DNA from 3 places in the Pantoea sp. SGAir0184 genome. Region 2 is predicted to be linked to each of the others. Evidence: predicted binding sites of a transcription regulator. Region 2 holds the regulator's gene; each other region holds the start of a gene.
What was found. Region 2 encodes LexA, which represses DNA repair genes until DNA is damaged. Its sites were predicted from a motif close to TNCTGTATGTACATACAGNA; they were not measured.

Region 1 (13,657 bases), 510 kb from region 2:
CGTACTGGTGCAGCGTGCCGTCGGGCTCCACCAGCAGGAAACGGTTTACCGCGGCCTGGTCGCTCTGAATCGCCGCGCTGCCGCCGACCAGGGCATTCAGGGCTTTGGCATGACCGTGCAGCCACGCCACTACCTGATCCTGCGGCAGCGAACTGGCCGCCGCCTCCATGGCAAAGCCGGTGGTAAACATCTCCGGCAGCAGGATGACATCGCGGCCCGTCAAGCCCTGCAGCACCTCATCAAAATGGCGCAGGTTGGCCGCGCCATCCATCCAGCTCAGGGTTTCCTGTAATACGGTAAGTTTTAAAGCTGACATAAACGCTCCGCAGCGGCGTCGAGCGTCGCTTCCTGTTTAGCAAAGCACAGGCGAATGAGCTTGTGCGGGAAAGGGTCCGCGCAGAACACCGACAGCGGAATCGCCGCCACGCCTACTTCGCGGGTTAACCACTGGCAGAAACTGACATCATCCAAATCGGAAATGGCGCTGTAATCCACCAGCAGGAAATAGGTGCCGGCACAGGGCAGCACCTTAAACCGGCTGGCGGCCAGCGCCTGCGTCAGGCGGTCACGCCGGGCGCGATAGAATGCCGGCAGCGCATCAATATGTTCCGGCTGCTGGCGCAGCATATCGGCAATCGCCAGCTGCGCCGGGGTATTCACTGAAAAAGTGAGATACTGATGCACTTTGCGGATTTCGGCGCTGATCGCCGCCGGAGCGATGCAGTAACCCACTTTCCAGCCGGTCATATGAAAGGTTTTGCCGAAGGATGAGACTGCGATGGCGCGCTGACGCAGGTCGGCATGTGCCAGCACGCTGGCATGGCCCTGCTCATCAAAACAGATGTGCTCATAGACTTCATCGCTGAGCACATAAATTTCCTGTCCGGCGATCGCCTGCCACAGCGCGGCGTAGTCGCTGGCGTGCCACACGGTGGCGGACGGATTATGCGGTGTGTTGACGATCACCAGCCGGGTGCGCGCGTTGAGCAGGCTGCTGAAGGCCTGCCAGTCGACCTGAAAAGCGGGCGGCTGCAGCGCGATGCGTTTCAGCACGCCGCCAGCCAGCTGAACCGCCGGCGCATAGCTGTCGTAGCTGGGATCGAAGCAGATCACCTCGTCGCCCGGCCGCACCAGCGCGGTGATCGCGGCATACAGCGCTTCGGTCGCGCCCGCCGTCACGGTGATGTCGCTGTTGATATCCGGCCGGTGACCGTACATATCTGCGGTTTTTTCGGCGATCGCCTCGCGCAGCGGCAGGGTGCCAATCATCGGCGCGTACTGGTTAGCGCCTTCGCTGACGTGATGTGCCAGGCGCTGCTGCAAATAGCGCGGGCCGTCAAAATCGGGAAAGCCCTGTGACAGGTTGATGGCGTTGTGCTGGGCGGCGAGGGCGCTCATTTGGGTAAAAATGGTGGTGCCGAGCGCCGGTAGTTTGCTCTCGGGGATCAGGTTGGGCTGCGTCATTATCGGGTGCCTTAAGCGCGAATGTCGTTGCGGAGTAACCTTGTGCAGCAGCCACTATAAACAGGATGTTAACACTTGGCAATCGAGACGCTTAGACGTCTAAACGCGAATGGCGCAGGCGCTGAGCGCGCTTATCCCGCGCCGCAGGCCATAAAAAAAGCCTCCGGCTGGAGGCTTTTTACGGTTACGCCGCTTCGCTGGGGCGGGCGCTCGGTTTGGGTTTACTTTCCGGTTTGGCCACCGCCAGCGCCTCGGGTGCAAAATCATCCACGTTGATGGCCTTCAGCCGGCTGGCTTCGGCCCGCGTCAGCACCTTCGCTTCACTCTCGTCAATCCAGCCTTCTTTCAGCGCGCGCTGGGCCAGCGCATCCAGCCGGGTGAAGGAAAAGTGTTTTTTCTGCTGCTGACACAGACGATCGTGAATCACTTCCGCCGCCATCACATCCTGCAGCGCCTGCTCCAGCTGACCGGCCGGGTTATGCTCACTCGGCGTCAGATACTGGCCACGGCCCAGACGGGTGCGGGTTGCGGACGGCAGCTGCAGCATTTTGGCCAGCTTATGATCCAGTTTATCGGACGGTGCCGGGCAGTGTTTGCCGCCGGCGAAAATCACCAGCCGCAGCGCACCTGCAACCAGGCGATTCGGGAAGTTACGCAGCAGATCGTCCATCGCCACTTCCGCCTGATGCAGCGCATCCTGCACGCCCCAGTGCACCAGCGGCAGATCCGCCTCGTTGCGGCCTTCATCGTCATAGCGTTTCAGCGTGGCGGATGCCAGATACATCTGACTCAGCACATCGCCGAGGCGTGCCGAAATACGTTCGCGACGTTTCAGGCTACCGCCCAGCACCGCCATCGACACATCCGACAGCAGCGCAAGGTTGGCGCTCAGGCGGTTCAGCTGCTGATAGTAGCGGCGGGTTGCGTCACGGGTTGGCGTAGCGCTGGTGCGGCCGCCGGTCAGGCCAAGCCACAGGCTGCGCACTTTATTGCTGCCGACGTGGCCGATATGGCTGAACAGCGCGCGGTCAAAGGCGACGAGATCGTTCTTCGCGGCGGCGTTCATCTCTTCCAGCACCCACGGGTGGCAGCGGATTGCGCCCTGGCCAAAGATAATCATGCTGCGCGTCAGGATGTTCGCGCCCTCAACGGTGATGGCGATCGGGGCGCCCTGATAGGCACGCGCCAGGAAGTTATTCTCGCCAAGCATGATGCCTTTACCGCCGGCGATATCCATTGCATCAATGATGGCGCGCTGGCCGCGATGGGTGCAGTGGTATTTAACAATCGCTGACAGCACCGCCGGTTTTTCGCCCAGCATAATGCCGCTGGTGATCAGCGTCGCCGCCGCGTCCATCACGTAAGCGTTACCGGCGATGCGCGCCAGCGGCTCCTCAATCCCTTCCATTTTACCGATAGAGACTTTGAACTGGCGGCGAATGTGCGCGTAGGCACCGGTCGCCAGCGCCAGGCTTTTCAGGCTGCCGGTGGCGTTAGACGGCAGGGTAATGCCGCGTCCTACCGACAGGCACTCAACCAGCATGCGCCAGCCCTGACCGGCCATCGCCGGACCGCCGATGATGTAATCGATCGGCACAAAGATATCTTTGCCGCGCGTCGGCCCGTTCTGGAACGGCACGTTCAGCGGGAAGTGACGTCTGCCAATCTCAACGCCTGGCGTATGGGTCGGGATCAGCGCACAGGTAATGCCCAGCTCTTCGGTTTCGCCCAGCAGATGATCGGGGTCGGAGAGCTTAAAGGCGAGGCCGAGCACGGTGGCAATCGGCGCCAGGGTAATGTAGCGCTTGTTCCAGGTCAGGCGCATGCCCAGCACCTGCTGGCCCTGCCAGTCGCCCATGCACACCACGCCGGTATCCGGAATGGCACCGGCGTCGGAGCCCGCTTCCGGGCTGGTCAGCGCAAAGCAGGGGATTTCATCGCCGCGCGCGAGGCGTGGCAGGTAGTGATCTTTCTGCTCATCGGTACCGTAATGCTGCAGCAGTTCACCCGGACCCAGCGAGTTCGGCACGCCGACGGTGATCGCCAGGATCCCGGACACGCCTGCCAGTTTTTGCAGCACACGCGCCTGCGCGTAAGCGGAAAACTCCAGACCGCCGTACTCTTTTTTGATGATCATGGCAAAGAAGCGGTGCTGCTTGAGGTAAGCCCACAGCTCCGGCGGCAGATCGGCCATTTCATGGGTGATTTCGAAGTCGTTAGCCATGCGGCAGGCTTCTTCTACCGGGCCATCCAGAAACGCCTGTTCCTCTTCGGTCAGGCGCGGCTGCGGGTAGTTGTGCAGTTTCTGCCAGTCCGGTTTGCCGCGAAACAGATCGCCTTCCCACCAGGTGGTACCGGCGTCGATCGCCTCTTTTTCGGTGCGCGACATCGGCGGCATCACCTTCTGGAAGCTGTGCAGAGCCGGCTTAGAGAACATGCTGCGGCGCATCGCCGGCAGGTTGAAAGGCAGCAGAATAATGGCCAGCGGCAGCAGCAGCCACGGCGTCCACAGGCCGGTGGCGGCCAGTGCCGCGGTCCACAGCAGCACAATCGCACTGCTGAGCCGCAGTGAAACCTGATGGTAGAAGAGGGCGCTAATTAACACCAGCGTCGCGATGATCGAGGCAAGCAACATAATGAACCGCTCCGTAAGTTGTAAGAGGTCTGACCTGTTAGTGATAAGGTTTAGAGCAGCGCACGAAATTTATCAATCTGTTTACATCGCAATTACAACCGAACTCACAAAATCGCGCCGGCAAGCGGACGTCAGCGCGGCGTCGCGCTTTTCCCTGCTGCGGGCGCTTTGCGGCTCTGGCCCATTCCGTTAAACTTGCTGGGTCAATTTTCCTCTAAAGGACATCCCTATGTATCAGGACATTATTCGCTCAGAACTCAATGAAGCCGCCGATACGCTCAATAAGTTCCTGAGTGATGAAGCCAACATTCACGCCATTCAGCGCGCAGCCGTGCTGCTGGCCGACAGCTTCAAAGCCGGTGGCAAAGTGCTCTCCTGCGGCAACGGCGGCTCGCACTGCGATGCCATGCACTTCGCTGAGGAGCTGACCGGGCGCTACCGCGAAAATCGTCCTGGCTATCCGGCCATCGCCATTTCGGATGTCAGCCATCTCTCCTGCGTCAGCAACGATTTTGGCTACGACTACGTGTTCTCCCGCTACATCGAGGCGGTCGGGCGCGAGGGCGATGTGCTGCTGGGGCTGTCCACTTCGGGTAACTCGGCCAACATCATCAAAGCCGTAGAAGCCGCGCGCGCCAAAGGCATGAAAGTGATTACCCTGACCGGCAAAGACGGTGGCAAAATGGCCGGTACGGCCGATATCGAAATTCGCGTGCCGCACTTTGGTTATGCCGATCGCATCCAGGAGATTCACATCAAAGTGATCCACATCCTGATGCTGTTAATCGAAAAAGAGATGGTTAAGTGATGACGTGCTCCTCCCGCGCCCGCGGGAGGTTCTGATAAGGCGGTTGCTATGTGCGAATTGCTCGGGATGAGCGCCAATGTCCCCACGGATATCTGTTTCAGTTTTACCGGTCTGGTGCAGCGTGGCGGTGCAACCGGGCCGCACAAAGATGGCTGGGGCATCACCTTTTACGAAGATAAAGGCTGCCGCACGTTTAAAGATCCGCTGCCGAGCTACAACTCGCCGATTGCCCGCCTGGTGCAGGAGTATCCGATCAAGTCGCATTCGGTGGTGGCGCATATTCGTCAGGCCAATCGCGGCCAGGTATCACTGGAAAATACCCATCCGTTTACCCGCGAACTGTGGGGCCGCAACTGGACTTACGCGCATAACGGCCAGCTAAAGGGCTATCGCCAGCTGGAGACCGGGCATTTCCGTCCGGTAGGCGAAACCGACAGCGAAAAGGCGTTTTGCTGGATTCTGCATAAGCTGGCTGAGCGCTATCCGCGCACGCCGGGCAACTGGCCGGCGGTGTTTCGCTATGTGGCGGAACTGGCGGCGGAGCTGCGCCAGAAGGGCGTATTCAATATGCTGCTGTCTGACGGACGCTATCTGATGGCCTTCTGCTCAACGAATCTGTACTGGATTACGCGCCGCGCGCCGTTTGGCAAAGCGAAGCTGCTCGATCAGGATGTGGAGATTGATTTTTTGCAGCAGACCACGCCGAAAGACGTGGTGACGGTGATTGCGACGCAGCCGCTGACCGGTAATGAAACCTGGCACCGCATCGTGCCAGGTGAGTGGGCATTATTTTACCTGGGTGAGCGCCAGGAATGATTTCGACGCCGCTTCCGGCGTGGTCATGACCGGCGTGTTGTTCACCGCATACTGACCGGTTGCCGTCACGTTGACCGTTGGCGGCACGTGGTATTTGGCGAAGTAAGCATAGCCCGGCTGCAGTTCACGCCAGAAGCTGATGTAAGTCGAGTAACGATGACGCTGCATGTTGCTGTCGGTCATGCGGAACGGGAAGATGTTGACCTGCACATCCTGCTGACCGTTACGCAGCGCGGCGTTCACGTAAGTGAAGATCTCATCCATCGATGCGTTGGTCATGGCATAGCAGCCCACGGACACGCAATCGCCGTGAATCATCAGATAGTTACCGTTATAGCCTTTGGCGCGATCGTACTGATTCGGAAATCCGGTATTGATGGCGCGGTAAAAACGGCTGTCCGGCTTAAGCTGATTCATCTTCACGTTATAAAAGCCTTCCGGACTTTTAAAATCGCCCTGACGACGTTTCGGCCCGAGGCCGCCGGAGAAGTTACAGATGCGATAGCTGTCCAGCAGACGATATTCATTACCGATTTTGCCGTACAGTTCCAGCGTACGCTCTTCCTTGAAGATCTGAATAAATACCGGTGTACCCAGTAATTGTTTCTTTAACTCTTTGCTCACCGGAGCCAGCGGCTGCATTGGCTCAGGCGTCATTGCCCAGCTCAGGAGCGGCATAAGAATCATCGCAAACAATAATGCGATTCTGCCCATTCTGTGTGTACCTTGAAGTGAAGAGGAACGCTGACGCAGTGCGTCACTGTATTGCATTATCGGAAATATCCGCTACCGCAGCGCAACATTATCATTGTCTGGCGTTTAATCAAGCCGGAGTCCGAGAAAATGGTGCAATCCTAAAGGGAATACGACCACAAATTTGTAAACTTTAATCGCACGCGCCACAAATATTGCCGTTGTTTTTCTCTGCTGTATACTTATCCAGTATCCGGAGGGGCGTATGCGCAAAATCATTCATGTCGATATGGACTGCTTTTTCGCGGCAGTAGAAATGCGCGACGATCCTTCATTACGTGATATCCCGATTGCCATCGGTGGCAGCCGCGTGCAGCGTGGGGTGATCAGCACCGCCAATTATCCGGCGCGGAAATACGGCGTGCGCAGCGCGATGCCGACCGCCACGGCGCTGCGCCTCTGTCCCCATCTGAAACTGCTGCCCGGCCGCTTTGACGCCTATAAAGAAGCTTCGCAGCAGATTCGCGCCATCTTTACCCGCTATACGCCACTGATTGAGCCATTGTCGCTGGATGAAGCCTACCTGGATGTCACCGACAGTGAACACTGCCAGGGATCGGCCACGCTGATGGCGCAGGCGATTCGCGCCGATATCCTGCGTGAAACCGGCCTGACCGCGTCCGCCGGCATTGCGCCGATCAAGTTCCTCGCCAAAATCGCCTCAGACATGAACAAGCCAGACGGCCAGTATGTGATCACGCCGCAGGCGATGCCGGACTTTCTGCTGACGCTGCCGCTGAGCAAGATTCCCGGCGTCGGCAAAGTGGCCACCAAAAAGCTGGAAGAGATGGGGCTGCGCACCTGCGCTGACGTACAACAGGCCGATCTGGCGCAGCTGCTGAAGCGCTTTGGAAAATTTGGCCGCGTGTTGTGGGAGCGCAGCAACGGCATCGACGATCGTGACGTGGTAGTGGAGCGCGAACGCAAATCACTGGGCGTCGAGCGTACGCTGGGTGAGGACATTCATCACTGGGAGCAGTGTCTGGAGATTATTGATTTTCTCTACGCCGAACTCGATCGCCGTCTCAGCGCGATCCGCCCGGATAAGCAGATTGCACGTCAGGGCGTAAAGCTGAAGTTCAACGATTTCCAGCTCACCACCCAGGAGCATGTCTGGCCGGTGCTGAATAAAGACGACATGATCGCCGTGGCGCGTCAGGCCTGGGACGAGCGCCGCGCCGGACGCGGTGTGCGGCTGGTGGGGCTGCACGTCACGCTGGTAAATCCGCAGCTGGAGCGCCAGCTGGTGCTGGGGTTGTAACGGCTGAGCTGCCGCTGGAAGAGAGCTACAGCGCGGTCGCCTGACGCGGCACCGTTACCGTAAATAAAAAATCCTGCCCGGAGGCAGGATTTTTTTTATCGCAACGGCGTTACGCTTTTTCCGGCACCACGTTCAGCAGCGCGGTCAGCAGTTTCCAGTACAGACCGACGCTGTCGATGTGCACCTGCTCGTCCGGCGAGTGTGGACCGGTGATGGTTGGCCCAATCGACACCATGTCCATGTCTGGATACGGTTTTTTGAACAGACCGCACTCCAGACCGGCGTGAATCACCTGAATGTTTGGCGTCTTACCAAACAGCGCTTCATAGGTTTTACGCGTCAGCGCCATGATGGGCGAGTCGGCATCCGGCTGCCAGCCCGGGTAACCGCCTTTCGGCGCGGTTTTCGCCCCGGCCAGCGCACCCAGCGAGGTCAGGGTTTCGACCACCCAATCTTTACCGGTGTCGATCAGCGAGCGAATCAGGCAGATGATCTCGGCGCTGTCCTGCTCCATGGTGACCACGCCGACGTTAAGCGAGGTTTCCACCACGCCTTTCGCCACGTCCGAGTTGCGAATCACACCGTTTGGCGTGCTGTTCAGCAGGTTAATGAAGCGATCGCGGCTGTCTGCGGTCAGCGCCTGGCCCTGATGCGCCAGCGGCTCGCTCAGCACGGCGACGTTCTTCTCTTTACTGCCCAGCTCATTCTGCAGCGTGGCCTGGAAATGGGCGGCAGCAGACTTCAGCGCATCCACTTTATGGCTGTCGATGGCCAGCGTAGCGAACGCCTCGCGCGGAATCGCATTGCGCAGCGTACCGCCGGTGAACTCAATCAGACGGATATCCAGCTCAGCCGCGTGCACGGCAAGGAAGCGCGCCAGCAGCTTGTTGGCGTTGCCGAGACCAAGATGAATGTCCGCGCCGGAGTGACCACCTTTCAAACCTTTCAGCGTCAGCTTCAGGGTTTCGAAACCGGCAGGCACGGCCTCGCGGCTCAGTGGCAGGGTAGTGATAAAGTCGATACCACCGGCGCAGCCCATGTAGATCTCACCTTCCTCTTCCGAGTCGGTGTTGATCAGGATGTCCGCCTGCAGCCAGTTTGGTTGCAGACCAAAGGCGCCGTCCATGCCCGACTCTTCGGTCATGGTCAGCAGCACTTCCAGCGGACCGTGGGTCAGGCTGTTGTCAGCCAGCACCGCCAGCGCAGAGGCCATACCGATACCGTTATCCGCACCCAGCGTGGTGCCGCGCGCTTTCACCCACTCGCCATCAACGTACGGCTGAATCGGGTCTTTGGTGAAGTCGTGTACCGTGTCATTGTTCTTCTGCGGCACCATATCGAGGTGCGCCTGCAGCGCCACCGGAGTACGGTTTTCCATGCCTGCGGTAGCAGGTTTACGAATCAGGATATTGCCGACCTGATCGCGTTCAACCCAGAAACCTTGCTCTTTAGCCCAGCCAACAACGTATTCGGCCAGCGCTTCTTCATGGTAAGAAGGGTGCGGAATCGAGCAGATTTTTGCGAAGATATCCCACAGCGGCTGCGGGGAAAGTTGAGACAATTCAGACACAACGCGTCTCCTGTGTCAGCGCGGCGGACATACCGCTCGCACGCGGGTTTCCAGTGAAAGATCGCCGTCAGCACATCTGACGTGATGGGCCAGAGAATATCACTGTTTCCTGCCGGGTGCGCCATCGGGCGCGCTAAAAACCTGCAACCGATGTGACGGGTGCTGGTTTTTAACGCGTCAGATCCTTATAATCTCGCGCAACCTTTTCCCCCTTGCATATTTTTAAGCCAATCTCATTGGCCGGGATTCCTTTTATGAGCGAAAAATACGTCGTTACCTGGGACATGCTGCAGATTCATGCCCGTAAACTGGCCCAGCGCCTGCTTCCTGTGGAACAGTGGAAAGGCATCATCGCGGTCAGCCGCGGTGGTCTGGTTCCGGCATCGCTGCTGGCGCGTGAACTGGGGATTCGCTACGTCGATACCGTGTGCATCTCCAGCTACGATCACGATCACCAGCGTGAAATGAAAGTGCTGAAGCGCGCAGAAGGCGACGGTGAAGGTTTTGTGGTCATCGACGATCTGGTGGATACCGGCGGTACCGCGCAGGCGATTCGTGATATGTATCCAAAAGCGCGTTTCTGCACCATCTTCGCCAAGCCGGCTGGCCGCGCGCTGGTGGACGACTATATTGTCGATATTCCGCAGAACACCTGGATCGAGCAGCCGTGGGACATGGGCGTGGTGTACATTCCGCCGATTGTAAAAAGCTGATTGATGCAACGCAAACAACGCCCGGTTATGCCGGGCGTTGTGCTTTCTGCGCCTCGCGCCCGTGCGGCGGGTGCAGTACACTCTTAGCCATCTATGCGACTGCCGCAGGAGAAGCTTAAGATGGCCGAGAAAAATCTCAGCGAAGAACTGTTCAAACCCCGCTTCAAACACCCGGAAACCTCCTCGCTGGTGCATCGCCAGCACCACCCGACGGCGCAGGTGCACAATGCCCTGGAAGGCGATACCCAGCGCGGCTGGTATCGCATGCTGAATAAGCTGCTGTGGACGTGGCGCGGCCTGGCGCCGCAGGAGATCAGTGAAGTGCTGGCGCGCATTGCCGTCAGTAAGTTTGAACACACCGACGAAACGCTGCTGGACACGGTGATTGGCTATCGCGGCGGCAACTGGAACTATGAGTGGTCGAAGCAGGCGGCGCTGTGGCAGCAGCGTGCAATGCAGAACGCCGATCAAGATGAGGCCGGCCAGCAGTGGCTGCATGCCGCCAGTCTCTACAGCCTGGCCGCGTATCCCTACATTAAAGGCGATGAGCTGGCGGATCAGGCGCAGGTGCTGGCGAATCGCGCTTATGAAGAAGCCACCCAGCGCCTGCCCGGCGAGCTGAAATCCCTGACCTTTCCCATCAGCGGCGGCAGTCCGGTCACCGGCTTCCTGCATATGCCGGCGCAGGCCAGCGCGCCGTATCCGACCGTGCTGCTGTGCGGTGGCCTCGACTCGCTGCAGAGCGACCATTACCGGCTGTTTCATGATTATCTGGCACCGCGCGGCATCGCCATGCTGACGCTGGATATGCCGTCGGTGGGTTTCAGCAGCAAATGGACGCTTAATCAGGACACCAGCCAGCTGCATCAGCAGGTGCTGCGCGAGCTGAGCAACGTGCCGTGGATTGACCACACGCGCGTGGCGCTGTTCGGTTACCGCTTTGGCGCCAACGTGGCGACGCGGCTGGCTTACCTTGAGGTGCCGCGTCTGCGCGCGGTGGCGTCGCTCGGGCCGATGGTGCATCACGTGTTTGTCGATGCGCAGCGCCAGCAGCAACTGCCGGATATGTATATGGACATGCTGGCCAGCCGGCTGGGCATGTCGTCGACCTCCGACAGCAATCTGCGCATCGAGCTCAACCGCTATTCGCTCAAAGTGCAGGGCCTGCTGGGTCGCCGGACGCCGGTGCCGATGCTGGCCGCTTACTGGCCCAACGATCTGTTCAGCCCGGAAGAGGAGGCGCAGCTGATCGTCAACTCCTCGGCGCAGGGCAAGGCGTTGGCGATTCCCGCCACGCCAGTGTTTGCCAGCTTTGATAAGGCGCTCAATCAAATTTGCGACTGGCTGGCAAAACAGTTGCAGCGCTAACTGGCGAAATACGCAGACTCTGCTACAACTTATCTTCGGGAAAATACGTGCGGTGGCGTTTTGCCGCCGCGCTGCGTTTTATACGGTTTATTTGAGGGAGAGAGTTAGCATGACGTTACCGAGTGGTCACCCCCGTAGTCGCCTGCTTAAGCGCTTCACCGAATTGGGGCCGTACATCCGTGAAGGACAGTGTGAAGAGACGCGTTTCTTTTTTGATTGCCTGGCGGCGTGCGTCAACGTCAAACCGGCGCCGGAAAGCCGCGAGTTCTGGGGCTGGTGGATGACGCTGAACGCCTATGAAGATCACTTCACCTACGAATACCACTTCGGCCTGTTTGATAAAGACGGCGACTGGAGCGTGGCCGCCATCAAGGGCAAAGAGAACAATGAGAAAGTGGAGAGCACGCTGCGTAATTTCCACGAGCGCCTGAAAGCCACGCTGCATGAGTTTAAGCTTGATCTCAGGCCCGCGGCGGGGTTCAAAGAAGAGCCGGTTAAACTCAGCGCCTGAACCTGAGTCAGACCAGAATAAGAAAGAGCCGGTGATGAGCCGGCTCTTTTTTTACAGACACAGACAGGGTAATGCTGACGCTTAGAACTGGTAGGTCAGACCGACCGCCACCACGTCATCGCTGTTGATGCCCAGCGGGTTGTTGTCATCCAGCTGGTTGATTTTGTAGTCAACCATGGCCGACATGTTTTTGTTGAAGTAGTACGTCATCGCCACATCGACATATTTCACGATGTCCGCATCGCCAATGCCTTCAATGTCTTTGCCTTTGCTCTGCACGTAGCCCAGCGATGGACGCAGACCGAAGTCGAACTGATACTGCGCAACCACTTCAAAGTTCTGCGTTTTATTCGCCACACCGCCCGTGATTGGCGTCATGTTGCGGGTTTCAGAGTAGGTTGATGCCAGGTAGATGCTGTTCGCGTCATATTTGATGCCCGCGCCCCAGGCTTCCGCTTTGTCACCACGGCCCAGACGGGTCGCCACGTCCTGCGAGTTGGTACGGTCAGCAGAGGAGATCGCACTCATCAGGCTGACACCGCTATCGCCGAGGGTGTAACCCAGTGACGCACCGTAACCGTCGCCGTTCTGCTTAGGAATCTCTGAACGGCCGTTGGCGCTGGTGGAATCGTTCTTGCCCTGATACTGCACCGCGAAACGCAGGCCATCCACCAGACCGAAGAAATTGCTGTTGCGGTAAGTGGCGACGCCAGAAGTACGGCCCAGCATGTAGGTGTCGGTGTAGGCGCTGTCGCCACCGAATTCTGGCAGCACGTCGGTCCATGCCAGCACATCGTAAACCACGCCGTAGTTACGACCGTAATCAACAGAGCCGTAGTTACCAAACTTCAGACCGGCAAAGCCCAGACGGGTTTTGTTACCGATGTTAGCGTCGGTGTTGGTTTCTGCGCGGTTACCCTGGAACTGATATTCCCACTGACCGTAGCCGGTCATCAGGTCGTTAATCTGCGTCTGCCCTTTGAAGCCCAGACGGATGTAAGTTTTGTCGCCGTCAGCGGCTGCGTTGTCGCTGAAGTAGTGCATGCCTTTCACACGACCGTACAGATCCAGTTTGTTACCGTCTTTGTTATAAACTTCTGCGGCTTGTGCGGTTGAGGCCAGAGCCAGCGCGGAAACGATGAGTGCCAGTGTGCTTTTCTTCATTTTGCTATCAATCCCAATGAGTAAAATTTGTTGTACCCGTGAAAAGGTTTGTAAAACACGGGACGTTTTACCGACTGGCAATGAAGGTTTTATGACATTTTTTCTGATTTCTTGTTAATCGCGAACTTTTGGTCTACCCGCTTGTCAGGCGTTTTTTGTGCTTTTCCCCTTGCCGCTGTTGGCTTCCTTGCTGACTCCTGTTAAAACGTCCCTTCGCAGATTTTTTTCTTACATGGCAGGAAAAACATGAGTGGCAGTCAGACCCTGGTGGTCAAATTGGGTACCAGCGTCCTCACCGGCGGATCGCGCCGGCTGAACCGGGCGCATATGGTGGAGCTGGTTCGGCAGTGTGCACAACTGCACGCCGCCGGTCATCGCATTATCATCGTCACCTCAGGCGCGATTGCCGCCGGTCGCGAACACCTTGGTTACCCGGAACTGCCACCGACCATCGCCTCAAAGCAGCTGCTGGCTGCGGTGGGGCAGAGTCGTTTAATCCAGCTGTGGGAGCAGCTGTTCTCCATCTACGGTATCCATATCGGGCAGATGCTGCTGACGCGCGCCGACATGGAAGACCGTGAACGCTTCCTCTAC
Region 2 (13,657 bases):
TCATCGACAGCGTGCCGGTTTTCGGGTCGAGCAGACGGCCAGTGCGCGAGCGTCCGCCTTCAACAAAATACTCCACCGAATAGCCGCGGCTGAACAGCTCGCCCAGGTATTCGCGGAACACCGTGGAGTAGAGCTTGTTGCCTTTGAAGGTACGACGAATAAAGAAGGCACCGAGACGACGGAAAATCGGTCCGGCTGGCCAGAAGTTTAGATTGATACCGGCAGCAATATGCGGCGGCACCAGGCCCTGATGATAGAGCACATAGGACAGCAGCAGATAATCCATGTGGCTGCGGTGGCAGGGCACGTAAACAATTTCGTGACCATCCTGCGCCAGCTGGCGCACGCGTTCGCCGCCGTGCACGTTAATGCCCTGATAGAGCCGACTCCACAGCCAGCCCATCACACGGTCAGTCACGCGGATCGCTTCGTACGAGAAATCCGCCGCCACTTCTTCCATCATTTCGATGGCGTTCTGCTGCGCTTTTTCATGCGAAATCTTCTTGCTGCGCGCTTCGTCTTCAACCGCTTTCTCAATTGCTTTGGACTGCAGCAGCTTGTTGAACAGATCCTGGCGTGCCGGCAGACGCGGGCCGACGGCTGCCAGCCGCTGGCGGGCAAAATGAATGCGTGCGACACGTGCCAGCTTCTGCGCGATCGACTGATCGGTACCGTGTTCGGTGGCCATCTGACGCAGCGAAACCGTGGGCGAGAAGCGGACAAAGCTGTCGCGACCGTGCCACAGGATGGCAAAGAACTTCTGTATACCGTTAAGAATACGCAGATGTGGCGTCGGTTCGCCCTGAATTTCACGGCCTGGCGCACGGCCAAACATCACGGAAACCGGCAGCATCTGTACGTCCAGCGCCGCATTATTGCGGTGCAGATCGAGGTAGTCATGGAAAAGCTTGACCGACTCCGGGTTCGCCACGAAATAGGGGAAGACGCGCGGCCCATCGTGAATAAATACGTGGCGCGGCAGCAGGGTGCCGTCAATCTCCAGCGGCGCCAGCGGATCCGGCAGATCGTGCTTCAGGCACTGTGCGCGTAGCGTGAGCAGGTCCGCCTTTGAATCATAAGGCAAAACATACATCACCGGACGGGTCGGATCGATACCGTGTTCCGAGATCGGATCGGTCGGAATGACCTTACTTTTTACCAAAATAGAGAGTGGTAAATTCAACAATTTGTAATAGAGTTTACGCCAACCTGACATAGACAACTTGAAGCCTCTTGTTAGCAAAGCGCGGCAAGCATACCAGAAAGTGCGGCGAAGATCTGTGGCTGTGCCACCTCGCGCGCCCAGACATTGACGTCAAAAACAGTTAAGGGTTCCACAACATGGCAAATAACGTCACCGGTTTCCTGAGAATCATTAAAGCCGCCGGTTATTCCTGGCAGGGGCTGCGCGCTGCCTGGCAGCATGAAGCCGCTTTTCGCCAGGAGGCGATTGCCGCACTGGTCGCGGTTGCCATCGCCTGCTGGCTGGATGTCGATATCATCACGCGTGTGTTGCTGATTGGCTCGGTGGTGCTGGTAGTCATTGTTGAGATCCTTAATAGTGCCATCGAAGCCGTGGTGGACCGTATTGGTCAGGAACGCCATCCGCTGGCGGGACGCGCCAAAGACATGGGCTCGGCGGCGGTACTGCTGGCTATCTTACTGGCTCTGTTTGTCTGGATCGCGCTGCTTTGGTCGCATTTGCGATAAACATTCCACATTCATCAAGCCGCTGATTTTTCCCTCTGTTTCGGTTTTCATTTCGCCAATACCTGTATATACTCACAGCGACTGTATAAACAACCAGGGGGCGGGATGAAAGCGTTAACCAGCAGGCAGCAACAGGTCTATGACCTGATTCGCGACCATATTAATCAGACCGGCATGCCGCCAACGCGTGCTGAAATTGCTTCGCAACTGGGCTTCCGCTCGCCTAACGCTGCTGAAGAGCACCTGAAAGCGCTGGCGCGTAAAGGTGTCATTGAAATCGTCTCCGGTGCATCGCGCGGTATCCGCCTGCTGATGGAAGAAGAGGCGAGTGAAGGGCTGCCACTGATCGGTCGCGTCGCCGCCGGTGAACCGCTGCTGGCGCAGGAACATATCGAAGCCCACTATCAGGTCGACGCCAACCTGTTCAAACCCTCTGCCGATTTCCTGCTGCGCGTCAGCGGTATGTCGATGAAAGATATCGGCATTATGGACGGCGATCTGCTCGCGGTGCATAAAACGCAGGAAGTGCGCAATGGCCAGGTGGTGGTTGCGCGTATCGATGATGAAGTCACGGTGAAACGCTGGAAGAAGCAGGGCGCGATTGTCCAGCTGCTGCCGGAAAACAATGATTTCCAGCCGATTGTTGTGGATACCCGTGAACAGTCGCTAACCGTGGAAGGGCTGGCCGTTGGCATCGTGCGCAACGGCGAGTGGCTCTGAAACCCGGTTGATCTCCCCCGCTGCGGCGGCGCTCGCGCGCTGGCCGCAGTCTGCTTTAATCATACTCTTGTTCCCGGCCCGTAAGGCGCTCGCTCAGGCCGACTACCGTAACCCTCGGGATGGGGCTGATGCAGCTATTTTCCTCTTCTGATAAAACGCTGTGGCGACTGGCGTTGCCAATGATCCTCTCCAATATCACTGTGCCGCTGCTCGGCGTGGTCGATACCGCCGTGATTGGCCATCTTGATAGCCCGATCTACCTCGGCGGCGTGGCCGTAGGCACCACGGCAACCAGCTTCATCTTTATGCTGCTGCTGTTTCTGCGTATGAGCACCACCGGTTTAACCGCCCAGGCGTTCGGGGCCGGCGATAAACAGGCACTGGCGCGCGCACTGATGCAGCCGCTGCTGATCGCTCTTGCCGCCGGGTTGCTGCTGGCGCTGCTGCGTTCTCCTGCCAGTAGCCTGGCGGCAACGCTGATGGGCGGCAGCGCGGAAGTCCAGCAGCAGGCGCAGATCTTCATTGAAATCCGCTGGCTGAGCGCACCGGCTACGCTGGCTAACCTGGTGATTCTCGGCTGGCTGCTGGGCGTGCAGTATGCGCGTGCGCCGATGGTTCTGCTGATTGTCGGAAACCTGGTCAACATCCTGCTCGATCTGCTGCTGGTGCTGAAATTGCACTGGGGCGTTGCCGGTGCCGCCGCCGCCACGGCGCTGGCCGAATACGTGACGCTGGCAGTGGGATTATGGATGGTGGCGCGCGTACTGAAACTGCGCGGCATCGATTTCAAACTGCTGAAAAACAGCTGGCGCGGTGACGCGGCGCGGTTATTTCGCCTTAATCGCGACATCATGCTGCGCTCGCTCATGCTGCAGATTTGCTTTGCCTCACTGACCCTGCTGGGTGCACGCATCGGACCGGATGTGGTTGCGGTCAATGCGGTGCTGTTGATGTTCCTGACGTTTACTGCCTATGCGCTGGACGGCTTTGCTTACGCGGTGGAAGCCTGCTCGGGTGAAGCGGTAGGGGCAAAAGATCGCAGCCGGCTGCTGCTGATCTGGCATGCCGCCTGTCGCCAGGCGGGTATCGTTGCGCTGCTGTTTGCGCTTATTTATGCGCTCAGCGGGCCGTACATTGTTGCATTGCTTACCTCGCTGCAGCCGCTGCGTGAGATGGCCGATCGCTTTCTGCTGTGGCAGGTAATTTTACCGCTGGTCGGCGTCTGGTGTTATCTGCTGGACGGCATGTTCATTGGCGCGACGCGCGGCCGCGAAATGCGTAACAGCATGATCATGGCAGCAGCCGGTTTCGGTATCACTTTGCTAACGCTGCCGTGGTTAGGGAATCACGGTTTATGGCTGGCGATCACGGTGTTTCTGGCGCTGCGCGGCCTGACGCTGGGATGGATGTGGCGCCGCCACTGGCAGCGTGACAGCTGGTTTAGTCAGCCATAAGCGCAGCGCAGGCACCAGAATAATCTGTAATTCCGTGCACAATCCGAAGCGGCTACTATAATTATCTCAAACGGCGCAGATAAGTAGCGCGTTATATGGTTATTTCCGGCATTACATGAGAAATAAACCATCTCATTCAGGAAGACGTGGAGGATTGTTATGAACAAAGACGAAGCGAGCGGAAACTGGAAGCAGTTTAAAGGGAAGTTTAAAGAGAAATGGGGCAAGTTGACCGATGACGATTTGACCGTGATCGAAGGGAAACGCGATCAGCTGGTGGGTAAAATCCAGGAACGTTACGGTTACGCCAAAGATGAAGCTGAACGTGAATTGAAAGACTGGGAAAGTCAAAACAAAGATTACCGCTGGTAAGTCTCCCGCTTTAAGGATGATGCTCCTACCCGCTGATCGTTACGATCGGCCTGGCACACGGACGTGCCAGTTACCCTTTACGCACCTTCTTCTTACTTTCCACTTCATGATCGTGCTGACAGCTACCCGGCTGTGTGCAGGCCGCCACTTCGGCACAGTTTTCACACAGGCCGTGCGCCTCAATAACGCTATGACGTAAGGTAAAACCCGCCTGATCGGCCAACCCGGCGATGATCTTTTCCACGCCGTGCGCGTGCTTCTCACTGACGGCGGCACAGTTGTCGCACACCAGCATCACCGATGTGTGCGCCGGCTCGTCGAAATGGTGGCACACCACATAACTGTTATTTGACTCCACCCGATGAATAAACCCCTGCTCCAGCAGGAAATCCAGCGCGCGATAAATAGTCGGTGGTTTCGCCTGGGGTTCACTGATGCGCAGTTGGTCCAGCAAATCGTAAGCGCTAATGGAACCGTTCTGCTCCGCCATCAGGCGCAGCACTTCTGCGCGCTGCGTAGTGAGGCGCACGCCACGGTCAAGGCACAGAGATTCAGCCTGCGTGAGCAGTTGTTCGGGCGTGAGGTTTGGCATAAGCATTCTCCAGGTGATGGGTGATGTTATTTTATCACACAAACTTTTACGCTGCTGCCATTGCTTTTTTACCTTATATCATCCAGGAAATGTCCAGCTTTCAGCCACTTATCTGCCGCGTTGCGTCCTGGTACCTCCTTCTGTTAAGCCATGCTTTTCCTTCCTGAGTTTTTTCTCACAGGTTAACCCATCTTTTTGCTTTGCAACTCACTGACTTAGTGGCTATGGTTCAAAAGGTTTTAAGTAATTTCTGGCATCAATTTAGCTGACGTTCATATTTCTGCATAAAACAACAGCAGAATGGTGCGGGCGTGACCAATTCTGCGAATAGCAATGCTAATTCCTTTCAATTCACAGCAATAAAGCGTTAGCCAGCGTTCAGAATAGGGCTAATAAACTATTCCGTCGTAGAGACAGTCCACGACAAGTAAAAGGTGATGGCAGACTCATGGTGAAGACATTATTCAGACGCAAGAAAATTTCTTATGTTGTTGGTTTTAATGCGGTATTTGTTACCTCATCAGCATTTGCTGCTGGCACCTGGTACGATGCGCGTAACGATGCCATGGGGGGAACCGGTGTCGCTTCCTCAACCTGGAGCTCGGCAGTGCTGGCTAACCCGGCATTGATGACCAAAGCGCAGCCTGAAGATAACGTCAGCATCATTTTTCCTTCAGCCGGTGTGCAGATTACTGACAAAGACAAATTAGTGGATCGCGTAGACGAAATTACTGATACGGTGGACCGCTATCGTGACGTGATCAACAACATCACGCTGCCGGAGATCATCAACGGTGCGCCTCAGGTCAGAGCCGCGGCAGGTGATATGGCCAATCAGCTGCGCGATCTGCGCGGTGATAAAGCGAATGGCACCGCAGGCGTGGCGCTGGCCGTCAGCATTCCCAACGAGACCCTTCCTTTCGCCTTCATCACCAAAGCCTACGGCACGGCGCACATCCGCGCTAACGTGGTACAGAGCGATATCGATTATCTGGATCAGGTCGCAAATGGCCGCATTCCCTTGCCGGGCGACCAAAATAATCTGCGCTCCAGTGCCAACGGCCTGGCTGCCCTGATCACCGATTACGGCGTCGCAATGGCGCACGAGTTCACCATCGCCGGTCACCCGGTCTCCGTTGGCGTCACGCCAAAGCTGCAGAAAACCTGGCTGTATAACTACACCGCCAGCGTTTATAACTACGACAAGAATGATATTAACGACAGCCGCTATCGCAGCACCGATACCGGTTTCAACGTCGATGCCGGTATCGCTACCGACTTCGCGGAGAACTGGACCTTCGGCGTGACCGGGCAGAACCTGGTATCGCGCGATATCGACACCAAAGAGGTTAACGGCTATCGCGATACGTATCAGATTCGCCCGCTGGTAACTACCGGACTGGCGTGGAATCGCGGACCCTTTACCCTGACTGGCGATGTCGATCTGACCGAAACCAAACGTTTTAAATCGCAGGAGAGCAGTCAGTACGCTGGCGTGGGTGGTGAATATCGCGTGCTGGACTGGCTGGCGCTGCGTGCCGGCTATCGCGCGGATATGAAGTCGAATGACACCGATGTGTTTACGGCCGGTCTCGGCGTGTCGCCGTTCAACAATGCGGTGCATCTGGACCTGGCCGGTTCGGTCGGCAAAGACAATACCTGGGGCGCCATGGTGCAGCTCGGGTTTAACTTCTGACCACACGATGACGGGCGGCTGTGTCGCCCGTCACAGCTGTGATATCATTGCGCAGTTTCTCATCACTTAACTGCGGATTTACTGCGTTTCATGACCGATACATTCTCTTCGCAACGTTTCTCCATCGCCCCAATGCTGGACTGGACCGACCGTCACTGTCGCTATTTTCACCGTCAGCTGAGCGGCGACACGCTGCTGTACACCGAAATGGTGACCACCGGTGCCATCATCCACGGCAAAGGCGACTATCTGGCCTATAGCGAGGCGGAGCATCCGCTGGCGCTGCAGCTGGGCGGTAGCGATCCGGCAGCGCTGGCAACCTGTGCAAAGCTGGCAGAAGCGCGCGGATACGATGAGATCAACCTGAACGTGGGTTGTCCGTCCGATCGGGTACAGAACGGCCGTTTTGGCGCGTGCCTGATGGGTGAGGCGGCGCTGGTCGCGGACTGTATCAAAGCGATGCGCGATGTGGTCAGCATTCCGGTCACGGTGAAAACCCGCATCGGTATTGACGATCAGGACAGTTATGCTTTCCTGTGCGATTTTGTCGGCACCGTGGCGCAGCAGGGCGGTTGTGATACGTTCATTATTCATGCGCGTAAAGCGTGGCTGTCGGGTCTCAGCCCGAAAGAGAACCGTGAAATTCCACCGCTCGATTATCCGCGTGTTTACCAGCTGAAGCGGGATTTCCCGGCGCTGACCATGGCAATCAACGGCGGCGTTAAGACGCTTGAAGAGGCCAAAGCGCATCTGCAGCACCTGGACGGCGTGATGATGGGGCGCGAGGCCTATCAAAATCCCGGCATTCTGGCGCAGGTTGATCGCCAGCTGTTTGGCCGCGAGACACCGGTGGCCGATCCGGTCGCCGTGGTGCGTTCCATGTACCCTTACATCGAAGCCGAACTGGCACAGGGCACCTATCTGGGACACATTACGCGCCACATGCTGGGCCTGTTCCAGGGCATTCCCGGCGCGCGCCAGTGGCGCCGTCACCTGAGCGAAAATGCCCACAAACCGGGCGCCGACGTCCGCGTGCTGGAAGCGGCGCTGGCGCTGGTGGCCGACCGCATTGTGCAGGAAGCCTGATCCCGCGAGCCGGCCTGGTCAGGCTGGCAGGACGGTTTGAACCGCACGGTTTCATCGTGCGGTTTTTAATTCACCAGCAGTTAGTCAATTTCACCAAATCAACGTCCCCTCTGCCCTGCATCAAAGCAATAAATCAATGACTTAGCGATCGTTACGACCTGGCACGTATCTTGTAATACCTTCTGCATTACTGATACAGGAGAGCGCTCGTGGAAATATTATTCGTTATCGGCTTTTTTATGATGCTGCTGCTGACTGGCGTATCGCTGCTGGGCGTGATCGCCGCGCTGGTGGTGGCCACCGTGGTGATGTTTCTCGGCGGGCTGTTTGCGCTTGTTATAAAATTGTTGCCGTGGCTGGTGCTGGCGGTGGTCGCCGTGTGGCTGTATCGCGCATTTACCACGCCGCAGGGTGAGGTGAAACTTAACCGGCTGAAAAGGAAAATCAGTGACTTAGAGAAGAGAAGCTGGCGCTAAATGCGGTTACGATCACAGAGTTGGTGATTGCTTAGTACGAATTCGCAATTAAACATATTTTTTACTTATGTTTTCTGTCAGGATAGGTAAAGAAATTCAGACGAATTCATCGCCGCTGTCCCTACACCAGCGCGAACTATAAAAAAGAAAGAAAAGGGCTTCCTTCGGGAAGCCCTTCATCATTTCTGCTATCAGGGAATTAACAGGCTGGAACCCTGAGTGGCACGACTCTCCAGCACCTGATGCGCACGTACCGCATCGCTCAGGGCAAATTTCTGCTGCTCCGGCACGTTAAGCTGAATAGCGCGGCTGGCGATAAGCGAAAACAGTTCGCCGCTGGCGCGATCGAGCTCTTCACGGTTGGTGATATAGCCAAACAGGGAAGGGCGGGTGACAAACAGCGAGCCTTTCTTGTTGAGAATGCCGAGGTCAACGCCGGTCACCGGGCCGGATGCATTACCAAAGCTCACCATCAGGCCGTGGCGGCGCAGGCTGTCGAGGGAGGGTTCCCAGGTATCTTTGCCCACTGAGTCGTACACTACCGCCACTTTTTCACCGTTGGTCAGTTCGCTGACGCGATGGGCGATATCCTCTTCGCGATAATTGATGGTGGCCCAGGCGCCGGCATCTTTGGCGATCTGCGCTTTCTCCGCAGAACCGACGGTGCCAATCAAATGCGCGCCCAGCGCTTTCGCCCACTGGCAGGCAATCAGGCCCACGCCGCCCGCGGCGGCATGAAACAGGAAAATTTCATCGGCTTTTACTTTGTACGTCTGACGCAGCAGATACTGCACCGTCAGGCCCTTGAGGAAAGAGGCCGCAGCCTGCTCAAAGCTGATGCTGTCCGGCAGAATCACCAGCCGATCTTCCGCCACATTGTGCAGCTCGCTGTAGGCACCCAGCGCGGCCTGGCAATACACCACGCGATCGCCCGGCTTGAAACGCGAAACCGCGCTGCCCACTTTTTTCACGATGCCTGCCGCTTCAGTGCCCAGGCCGGACGGCAGCGAGGAGACCGGATACAATCCGCTGCGCACGTAGGTATCGATGTAGTTAATACCAATCGCCTTGTTCTCCACCTGAACTTCATGGTCGGCGGGATCGGCTAGTGTGAAATCGACCCATTGCAATACTTCCGGGCCGCCGTGCTGGTTGAACTGAATTCGCTTTGCCATTCTGACTCCTGTGATTGTTCATCCTGGGACGGTATACTTGCGCGTCCCTTTCACGATCGGTAATGCATTCACTATGGCAGGAAATAAACCCACCAACAAATCGAACGAACCCCGCGATCGGCAGCTCGAAGGCGTGAAAATGCCGCCGCACTCTCTCGAAGCGGAGCAGTCGGTGCTCGGTGGGTTGATGCTGGATAACGAACGCTGGGATAACGTCTCCGAGCGCGTGGTCGCGGAAGACTTCTTCAACCGCTCGCACCGCATGATTTTCTCCGAAATGCAGCGCCTGCTGGAAGCCGGTCAGCCTATCGATCTGATCACCCTGTCAGAGTCGCTGGAAACCCGCGGCGAGCTGGAAATGGCGGGCGGCTTTGCCTATCTGGCCGAGCTGGCAAAAAATACTCCAAGTGCGGCAAACCTCGGTGCTTATGCCGACATCGTGCGTGAACGTGCGGTGGTGCGTGAGATGATTTCGGTGGCCAATCAGATCGCTGACGCCGGTTACGATCCGCAGGGCCGCAGCAGTGAAGAGCTGCTGGATTTCGCTGAATCCAACGTCTTTAAAATTGCCGAACAGCGCGCCAATAAGGATGAAGGCCCGCAAAATATCGAGCAAATTCTCGAAGCGACGGTATCGCGCATTGAAGCGCTGGTGTCAACGCCGCACGATGGCGTGACCGGCGTCGATACCGGCTATCAGGATCTCAACAAGAAAACCGCCGGTCTGCAGGGCTCAGATCTGATCATTGTCGCGGCGCGTCCGTCGATGGGTAAAACCACTTTCGCCATGAACCTGTGCGAAAACGCCGCCATGCTGACAGACAAACCGGTGCTGATTTTCAGTCTCGAGATGCCCAGCGAACAGCTGATGATGCGTATGCTGGCCTCGCTGTCGCGCGTTGATCAGACGCGCATCCGTACTGGTCAGCTGGAGGATGAAGACTGGGCGCGCATCTCGGCCACCATGGGCATTCTGTTAGAAAAGAAGAACATGTTCATCGATGACTCGTCCGGCCTGACGCCAACCGAAGTGCGTTCACGCGCGCGCCGCGTGTTCCGTGAAAACGGCGGCCTGAGCATGATCATGATCGACTACCTGCAGCTGATGCGCGTACCGGCGCTCTCTGACAACCGTACGCTGGAGATCGCCGAGATCTCACGCTCGCTTAAAGCGCTGGCGAAAGAGCTCAATGTACCGGTGGTGGCGCTGTCGCAGCTTAACCGCTCGCTGGAGCAGCGCGCCGATAAGCGTCCGGTTAACTCGGATCTGCGTGAATCGGGGTCGATCGAGCAGGATGCGGACCTGATCATGTTCATCTATCGTGACGAGGTGTATCACGAAAACAGCGATCTGAAAGGCATCGCCGAGATCATCATCGGCAAACAGCGTAACGGCCCGATCGGCACAGTACGTCTGACGTTCAACGGCCAGTGGTCACGCTTTGATAACTACGCCGGACCGCAATACGACGACGAATAATCGCGCTTCCACAGTTGCATGCACGATTTGTGCATGCATTTCACGTCATCAGAAAATAGTGTTGGACAACCTCGTCAATTATCAGGTTATCTGTAGCAAAGCGAATCCTATAACGCTGTGGACACAGAATGACTCAGGTAGACGATTACGACCTTAAGATACTGACACTACTACAATCTAACGGCCGCCTTACCAACCAGGAACTCAGTGATTTAGTCGGACTTTCGGCGTCGCAATGTTCACGCCGGCGCATTAATCTCGAACAGGCAAATCTTATTCTCGGCTATCACGCGCGGCTCTCGCCGGACGCGGTAGGGCTGGGCATGGTCGGCTTGATCGAGGTGCGACTAAAAAATCACACGCCCGATTACGAAGAGAGTTTTCACCGCATGGTGGAGCAGGAAGCGGCGATTGTCGACGCGTTCAAAACCACCGGTGACGCCGACTATCTGTTAAAAGTCGCGGTGGCCGATTTAGCGGCGCTGAGCGCGCTGATCAGTCAGCTCGTCGCTGGCCATCAAAGCGTGGCCCACGTGAAAACCTCGGTGGTACTCAACCGTTTAAAAGAGAACGGCTTGATGATGATCCCCGAGCACAAAGTGCGCCAAAAGAGTGCATGATGTGCCAGTGTGGTGCAGATTTGTGCCGTTTTTCGCGCAAAGCGCGCACCAGAAACCGAATTTGTGCATGAATCGATTATTTTACAGCAGATTGATGCACATAAACCTGCAATAAAGCGCCTTAGTTATCAATTGGATAATCGCTGGCACCCATCGGCGGCGACAGGAAGCCGCCGATGTGGTGCGTTTTTTGCAAATGAACGCCATCATTTGCAAAGAGATCGCGCCATGGATAACGCTGTACAACCTTCCCGCATTCCCCACACCCGTACAGAAGATGCGCTGGCTATCGTGCTTGGCACGCTGATGGTGTCGTTTGGCGTCATTTTGCTGAAACAGGCGGGCGCGCTGACCGGCGGTACGGCGGGCGTGGCTTTTCTCATCAGCTACCTGTCGCCGCTCTCGTTCGGCAGCGCCTTCTTTCTGATTAACCTGCCGTTTTACTGGCTGGCCATTCGTCGCATGGGCTGGGAATTTACCCTGAAAACCTTCTGTGCAGTGGGGCTGGTATCGCTGTTCACCCATTTGCACCCGCTGTTTATCCATTTTTCTGCGCTAAATCCGTTTTATGCGACATTGTTCGGTAACGTGGTGATGGGGATTGGGTTTATAGTGTTGTTTCGTCACAAAGCCAGCCTCGGTGGTATCAATATTCTGGCGCTCTGGCTGCAGGATCGCTCTGGTCTGCGCGCCGGCAAACTGCAAATGGCGCTGGATACCTGTGTGGTACTGGCCTCGCTTTTTGTGGTATCGCTGCCGATGCTGCTGGCCTCCATCGCCGGCGCGGTGATGCTCAATCTCATCATCGCCATGAATCACCGTCCCGGCCGCTATTTTGTTTGATGACGTCGACCCACACATTTATGAATAATCATGGAGATCTGCACCGTGTTTCAAAACGTTGATGCCTATGTTGGCGATCCGATTCTGTCGCTGATGGAAACCTTCAAACAGGACCCGCGTGACCATAAGGTGAATCTGAGCATCGGCCTCTATTACAACGAAGCCGGCATCATTCCTCAGCTGCAGGCGGTGGCCGCCGCGGAAGAGCGTTTGCAGGCGCAGCCACATCAGGCTTCGCTCTATCTGCCAATGGAAGGGCTGGGTCCATATCGTAACGCCATTGCGCCGCTGCTGTTTGGTAAAGAGCACCCGATGCTGCAGGCGGGGCGCATTGCTTCCATCCAGACGCTGGGCGGATCCGGCGCGCTGAAAGTGGGCGCAGATTTCCTGAAGCGTTACTTCCCGGACGCCAGCGTATGGGTCAGCGATCCGACATGGGAAAACCATGTGGCGATCTTTAACGGTGCCGGGTTTAACGTTAACACCTACCCGTGGTACGACGACGCCACCAACGGCGTGAAGTTCGATGCCTTCATCGCCAAACTGAAAACGCTGCCGAAGCAATCCATCGTGTTGCTGCATCCGTGCTGCCACAACCCGACCGGTGCGGATCTGACCAACGCGCAGTGGGATCAAACCGTTGAGGTCCTGAAAGCGCAGGAGCTGATTCCGTTGCTCGATATCGCCTACCAGGGCTTTGGTGCCGGCATGGAAGAGGACGCTTACGCGATTCGCGTGATTGCCGCGGCGGGCCTGCCGGCGCTGGTGAGCAACTCCTTCTCGAAAATCTTCTCGCTGTACGGTGAGCGCGTTGGCGGCCTGTCAATTGTCTGCGACAGCGCAGAAGAGTCGGCACGCGTGCTGGGTCAGCTGAAAGCGACCGTGCGTCGCAACTACTCCAGCCCGCCGAACTTCGGTGCGCAGGTGGTTTCCTGCGTGCTGAACGACGAAGCGCTGCTGAACAACTGGCTGGCGGAAGTGGAAGCGATGCGCCTGCGCATCATCGAAATGCGCCAGGTGCTGGTCAATGTGCTGAACAGTAAACTGCCCGGCAAAAACTTTGATTATCTGCTGAAGCAGCGCGGCATGTTCAGCTATACCGGCCTGAGCGCACAGCAGGTGGACCGCCTGCGCGAAGAGTTCGGCGTGTACCTGATCGCCAGCGGCCGCATGTGTGTCGCCGGTCTCAACAGCCGCAACGTCAATCAGGTAGCTGAGGCGTTTGCTGCCGTAATGTAATTGACGCGATGCCTGTCAGCCGCGCGGCTGGCAGGCATTCGTTCAGCCATCCACGCATTGTCTGTTCCCGCAGTTCCCGCTGTACCTTCTGCCGCCCCCCGCTTTTCCACGCTCTTCTTTGCCGGCCATGCTGGCTGGCGGCCGCATTCCGCATGGCTATAACACCTTAACCCCGGGTAATCGGGACGGGTCTT
Region 3 (5,032 bases), 1.9 Mb from region 2:
CGCAGCAGCAGCGCCGTCAGCGGCTTGATGCAAAGATAAATCTGGCTGGTGGAATAAATGAAGCCTTCTTTCGCGCACAGCTGAATGCACTTGGATATACCGAGGCAACGATAACGCGCTATCCCAAAAGTAGTTTCACATGTGTATCAGACTGTACAGAATCCCTTTATAGCGATGAATGGCGTTATTACTGGCGAGTAAATATTCCATCCGCCGCGAAAATTAGCCCGATCACCTGCATCAGCAACTGCTCAGACTCAATCCGCACATGGGGTGAAACTGTAGTGGAGTGTGTTTTGAGCAAACTTGCTCCTTCGCATACCTACGTAATATTTTTATACACGGAGTAATACATGCATCGTATTGATACTTCAACTGCTCAGGTAGATAAATTTGGTTCAGGCAAAAACGGCTTCACAGGTGGAAATCCTCAAACCGGTGAATTACCTACTGCGCTTGATGCGGATTATTTTGACGCCATCCAGGAAGAAATTTGCGGCCCAATTGAAGCTGCAGGTCTCGAACTTGATAAGAGCAAGAGAAACCAACTCTTAATTGCATTAAAAGCCCTTTTTTTGCAACCGGTAAACGTTCTTAACGAAATCAAGCTACTTGGTCCGTCTTCACAAGCTAAAGCGGTAGATAATTTAGGTATCCGTAACACCCTCTCGGGTGTAGTCGGCAATTCCCGTAACCTGAATATGATAGTAACATCGGCATCAGCAACAGCGACAGTTACTGCTGATGAAATTATAGTCGGAACAGCGCTTGGGGGAAGTCAGTACAGAATCGGTAATTTCAGTAAAACAATTAACCTTGCTACTACTGGCGCAGGTGGAATTGATACCGGATCGGCCCCATCACCAGGATTTGTTGGGATTTATGCGATTTATAATCCAGTGACTAATGCATCTGCTCTGCTTGCAGTAAATGCAACCTCTGCAATTGTGCCGGAAGTTTATGGAGGCGCTAACATGCCTGCCGGTTACACGGCTTCTGCGCTGGTTAACGTGTGGCCTGTAGTCAGCGGTCAACTTAATGTTGGAATTATGGTGGACAGAGAAATATCTTATCCGCCAGGAACGGTACTGACCACATCCACCACCACATCATCCTTTATACCTACATCTGTTGCTTCAGCTGTTCCACTTAATGCAAAGAAAGTAAAGGGTACAATTCAGGCTGGATCTACTGCATCAAGTGCTTTGATATTCCAAGTTGCCTCAGACTCATCAGCAACAAGCGCTAGTTCCTGCGTATTAAACTCCGCAGCTGCCGGGAATATGGCTAACACATTTCCATTGATTCCCATAAAGAATCAATCTGTTTTTTACAGGGCGACGAGCACGGGAGGGACACCAACTTTCATCATTGGCATAACAGGTTATAGCATCTGAGGACGATATGAAAATTTTCGTGCAGTTTAGAGATAAAAATGAAGATGAGATTGTTTCTTACTTCATGAGCGCTCAAAATCATGATGTTTATGAAAATCTTGGCGAAATAGAAACTAATGATGAAAGGTGGAAAAAATACTTTGAATCCCTTCCACCATACGTTCAGGAATTGCTGCCTCAGCCTGACTAATTTAAGGCCATGGATGGCTTGTTATTTGCCCTAATCCTGTGCCTTAAATCCATCACGGGTTTTTCTATAAATAGATAGGATGGTATGGCCAACGCTATTGATGTAAAGATAATCATCATGGCTACCACAGGGCTCTGTGTATCAAGGCCTAGCTTCCCAGCAATAAAAAGCAAGAGGAAATGATTGAGATATACTCCGTAACTGATATTACCCATGAATGAATCAATGGATGATTTTTTTATTTTTGATGTGAACCACACAACTGGAGCGCCAAAAACAGCTCCAGCTAAAACGGATTTATTTATGGTTTTGTCGCCTGGCTGGAAATAAATATACAACACAAGCAAAGCAAAGGCGAATGCGTAGCCAATAAAGAGCATTTCCTTTTCCCTACATTCATTTCTGCTATAAATAAAACCACCCATTAAGAATATAAACAACGTTCCAGGTAGCAGCCTGTAAGCGAAGGCGTTCGTGTCTATTGCTCCTAAGTAAGCCAAAAAGAATACCAGCATTGAAAAATAGAACGCAATCTTTTCCTTTTTATAAATTAGGATGAGTGGCAACGCTAGGTAAAAAGTCAACTCCAATCCAAGCGACCACCCCTGAGGCATGATCATTCCATTCTCAAGCCCGAGCATATAAAAATCTAGCGGTATCATCAGGTAATTGAGGATTATTTTCAGCCCGCTTAAGTCTGTCAAAAACGGCGATGCGGGCCTTAACAATAATATAAATACCAGTGAAGTTGTTAGGTAAAATAAAAATTGAGGGAATAATCTAAGTATTCTGTCTACATAAAACCCCCCTAAAAGACCTATATCACTGTAGCTTTTTTTTACCAATGCCGTCATTGCAAACCCACTAATCATAAAAAATGACACAACAGCGGATATGCCCTGGTTTATGCCAAAAAAGGTAATTCCTGCGTGAGAGAGAAGGACTAAAACTGCCAGAAAAAGACGGTAAGCACCCATGATGATTTAATAATCCTTATGATTTTTTCTAATCCTACCAGACTCATCGAATCCAGGCCATGCAAAACAAACCCTTAGCCAGCTTATCTATCTGCAACAGGCTTAAAAAAGCCCCGGCGACGGGGCAGAGGTATGCCGCGCCGATCTGAGCAGGCTACGGGGTGGGTATTTTCAGGGTAGAACGCAGCGGGAAGCGGAGCCAGGCGGCAGGCGAAAAAAAGCCCGAACGGATATTCGGGCGGCATCAGTTCCGAGCCAAACATCCCTGGTCTTGGCATTGTCTCGTCGAGCGGCTAAATCCAGCCATACCTGGCTGAAAAACAAGGGTAATCTACTCTCAAACGCAGCAGCATTGCTGTGTTACCCATTCATCATAGTCTGTGGGGAAAAGCGTAACGTTAAGATTGCGTAAATACATGAAGAATTTTTGGCCTCATGGTTTACCCACCAATAGCACAAAAAAATAAATATCCTTACCCGCCAAAGGCTTTACAAAAACCTCAACCGCAGCGGCTTGATCATTTTCGGTGATTGATATTACTGTATTTATATACAGTAACCTTTTGAGATCACGAAAATGGAGCTTTTAAGACCAGCGGAAATCCGCGCCATTCTGGAGTTGCCACTCTATGTAAGCCGCGTGCCATGCGGCTTCCCGTCGCCTGCGCAGGACTACGTTGAACAGCGGATCGATCTCAACAACCTTCTGGTGCAGCATCCCAGCGCGACCTATTTCATCAAGGTCAGCGGGGATTCGATGATTGAAGGGGGCATCAACGATGGCGACATGCTGGTTGTGGACAGCTCACTTAAAGCCGGTCACGGCGATGTTGTCGTTGCCTCCCTCGCCGGTGAATTCACCGTGAAGCAGCTGATGCTGCGCCCCTTCCTACATCTCAAGCCGATGAACTCGGCACACTCCATAATCCCTATCGATGATGCCGATCAGTTCGAAGTTTTCGGCGTGGTGCGTCACGCAATAAAAAATATAGGCCAGTAGATGTTCGCGCTCGTGGACGTTAACTCGTTCTACGCCAGCTGCGAAACGGTGTTCAGACCAGACCTGCGCGGAAGGCCGGTAGTTGTGCTGAGCAACAACGACGGCTGCGTTATCGCGCGCTCTGCAGAGGCAAAGAAAATCGGCATCAAAATGGGTGATCCCTTCTTCAAGATGAAGGATGAACTGCGCCGGCACAGAGTACAGGTGTTCAGCTCTAACTACGCGCTTTACGCCGACATGAGCAATAGGGTGATGACCACGCTGGAGGATATGGCGCCAGCAGTAGAAATCTACTCTATTGACGAAGCTTTCATGAACCTGACGGGCATGCGCCGCTACAAGCCGCTGGAGGAATACGGGCGCGAGATTCGCGGGCGCGTATATCGTGAAACGCACCTGACCGTAGGCGTTGGCATCGCGCAGACTAAGACGCTGGCAAAGCTGGCTAATCACGCTGCCAAAAAGTGGACGCAGACCGGCGGTGTTGTTGATCTGTCCAACGTTGAGCGCCAGCGTAAGCTGATGGCGCTGGTACCGGTTGAGGATGTCTGGGGTGTTGGCCGGCGCATCAGCAAGAAGCTTAACGCGATGGGCATCGAAACCGCGAAGGACCTGGCAGAGCAGAGCACCTGGATAATCAGGAAGCATTTTAACGTTGTGCTTGAGCGAACAGTCAGGGAGCTGCGCGGCGAGCCATGTCTTGAGCTGGAGGAGTTTGCGCCGACAAAGCAGCAGATCGTCTGTTCACGTTCGTTCGGCAGCCGGATAACTAAATACGAGGATATGCGCGAAGCTGTATGCAATTTCGCAGCGAGAGCTGCTGAGAAGCTGCGCGGAGAGCGTCAGTACTGCCGCCAGATTGCCGTGTTTGTCAGAACCAGCCCGCACGCGGTGGATGAGGTGTTTTACGGCAATCAGGCGATGGGCAAGCTACTGACCCCGTCCAATGACTCCCGCGACATCATCCGCGTCGCTATGGAGGCGCTGGACCGCATCTGGCTTGACGGCCACCGTTACATGAAAGCAGGTGTGATGCTGGGCGATTTTTTCAGTCAGGGCGTCGCACAGCTCAATCTGTTCGATGAATTTCAGCCACAGCCTAACAGCGAGGCGCTGATGCGTGTTGTTGACGGGCTTAACCAAAGCGGGAAGGGGAAACTATGGTTCGCAGGACAGGGCATACAGAAATCCTGGGCGATGAAGCGCGAAATGCTGTCACCGGCATACACCACAAGGTATTCGGACCTACCCGTTGCGAAGTGACGTTTGTGATGCAGCCGCTTCATCAGATATTGCCAACGAGCAGATCATGCTTCGTCAGGGAACTGAAAGGGCGGACATGTATTGTTGATGCGATGAGGATGCCGCAAAGCGGCGATACCGTCTTGCTGGACATGTCGGGCTTTCTGGAATGGGCACAGATTTTTTTGCATCCGCGCCGCGTCATCACGGATGAAGGAATGATTCT

Region 1: dinB (DNA polymerase IV) is a predicted target of LexA. The motif match lies at 6,649-6,668, and genes of this name have one in related genera.
Region 3: umuD (translesion error-prone DNA polymerase V autoproteolytic subunit) is a predicted target of LexA. The motif match lies at 3,103-3,122, and genes of this name have one in related genera.

The regions. Positions count from the first base shown of each region.
Region 1 covers NZ_CP028050.1:3,310,612-3,324,268, reverse strand. Annotated here, with positions in the region: gene C1N60_RS15855 (amidohydrolase) at 1-316, opposite strand, end outside; gene C1N60_RS15850 (pyridoxal phosphate-dependent aminotransferase) at 304-1,464, opposite strand; gene fadE (acyl-CoA dehydrogenase FadE) at 1,649-4,099, opposite strand; gene lpcA (D-sedoheptulose 7-phosphate isomerase) at 4,329-4,907, shown strand; gene C1N60_RS15835 (class II glutamine amidotransferase) at 4,956-5,723, shown strand; gene dpaA (peptidoglycan meso-diaminopimelic acid protein amidase) at 5,694-6,437, opposite strand; gene dinB (DNA polymerase IV) at 6,682-7,737, shown strand; gene pepD (beta-Ala-His dipeptidase) at 7,847-9,307, opposite strand; gene gpt (xanthine phosphoribosyltransferase) at 9,562-10,020, shown strand; gene frsA (esterase FrsA) at 10,141-11,388, shown strand; gene crl (sigma factor-binding protein Crl) at 11,498-11,899, shown strand; gene ompC (porin OmpC) at 11,981-13,063, opposite strand; gene proB (glutamate 5-kinase) at 13,310-13,657, shown strand, end outside.
Region 2 covers NZ_CP028050.1:3,824,023-3,837,679, reverse strand. Annotated here, with positions in the region: gene plsB (glycerol-3-phosphate 1-O-acyltransferase PlsB) at 1-1,216, opposite strand, end outside; gene C1N60_RS18185 (diacylglycerol kinase) at 1,342-1,710, shown strand; gene lexA (transcriptional repressor LexA) at 1,816-2,430, shown strand; gene dinF (MATE family efflux transporter DinF) at 2,559-3,884, shown strand; gene C1N60_RS18170 (CsbD family protein) at 4,044-4,256, shown strand; gene zur (zinc uptake transcriptional repressor Zur) at 4,327-4,848, opposite strand; gene traF (conjugal transfer protein TraF) at 5,297-6,544, shown strand; gene dusA (tRNA dihydrouridine(20/20a) synthase DusA) at 6,635-7,630, shown strand; gene pspG (envelope stress response protein PspG) at 7,840-8,106, shown strand; gene C1N60_RS18145 (quinone oxidoreductase) at 8,298-9,281, opposite strand; gene dnaB (replicative DNA helicase) at 9,355-10,761, shown strand; gene C1N60_RS18135 (Lrp/AsnC family transcriptional regulator) at 10,890-11,381, shown strand; gene C1N60_RS18130 (YitT family protein) at 11,610-12,224, shown strand; gene C1N60_RS18125 (amino acid aminotransferase) at 12,270-13,463, shown strand.
Region 3 covers NZ_CP028050.1:1,926,061-1,931,092, forward strand. Annotated here, with positions in the region: gene C1N60_RS08990 (YmfQ family protein) at 1-350, shown strand, start outside; gene C1N60_RS08995 (hypothetical protein) at 354-1,397, shown strand; gene C1N60_RS09000 (hypothetical protein) at 1,405-1,587, shown strand; gene C1N60_RS09005 (acyltransferase family protein) at 1,584-2,564, opposite strand; gene umuD (translesion error-prone DNA polymerase V autoproteolytic subunit) at 3,142-3,564, shown strand; gene C1N60_RS09015 (Y-family DNA polymerase) at 3,565-4,827, shown strand; gene C1N60_RS09020 (hypothetical protein) at 4,833-5,032, shown strand, end outside.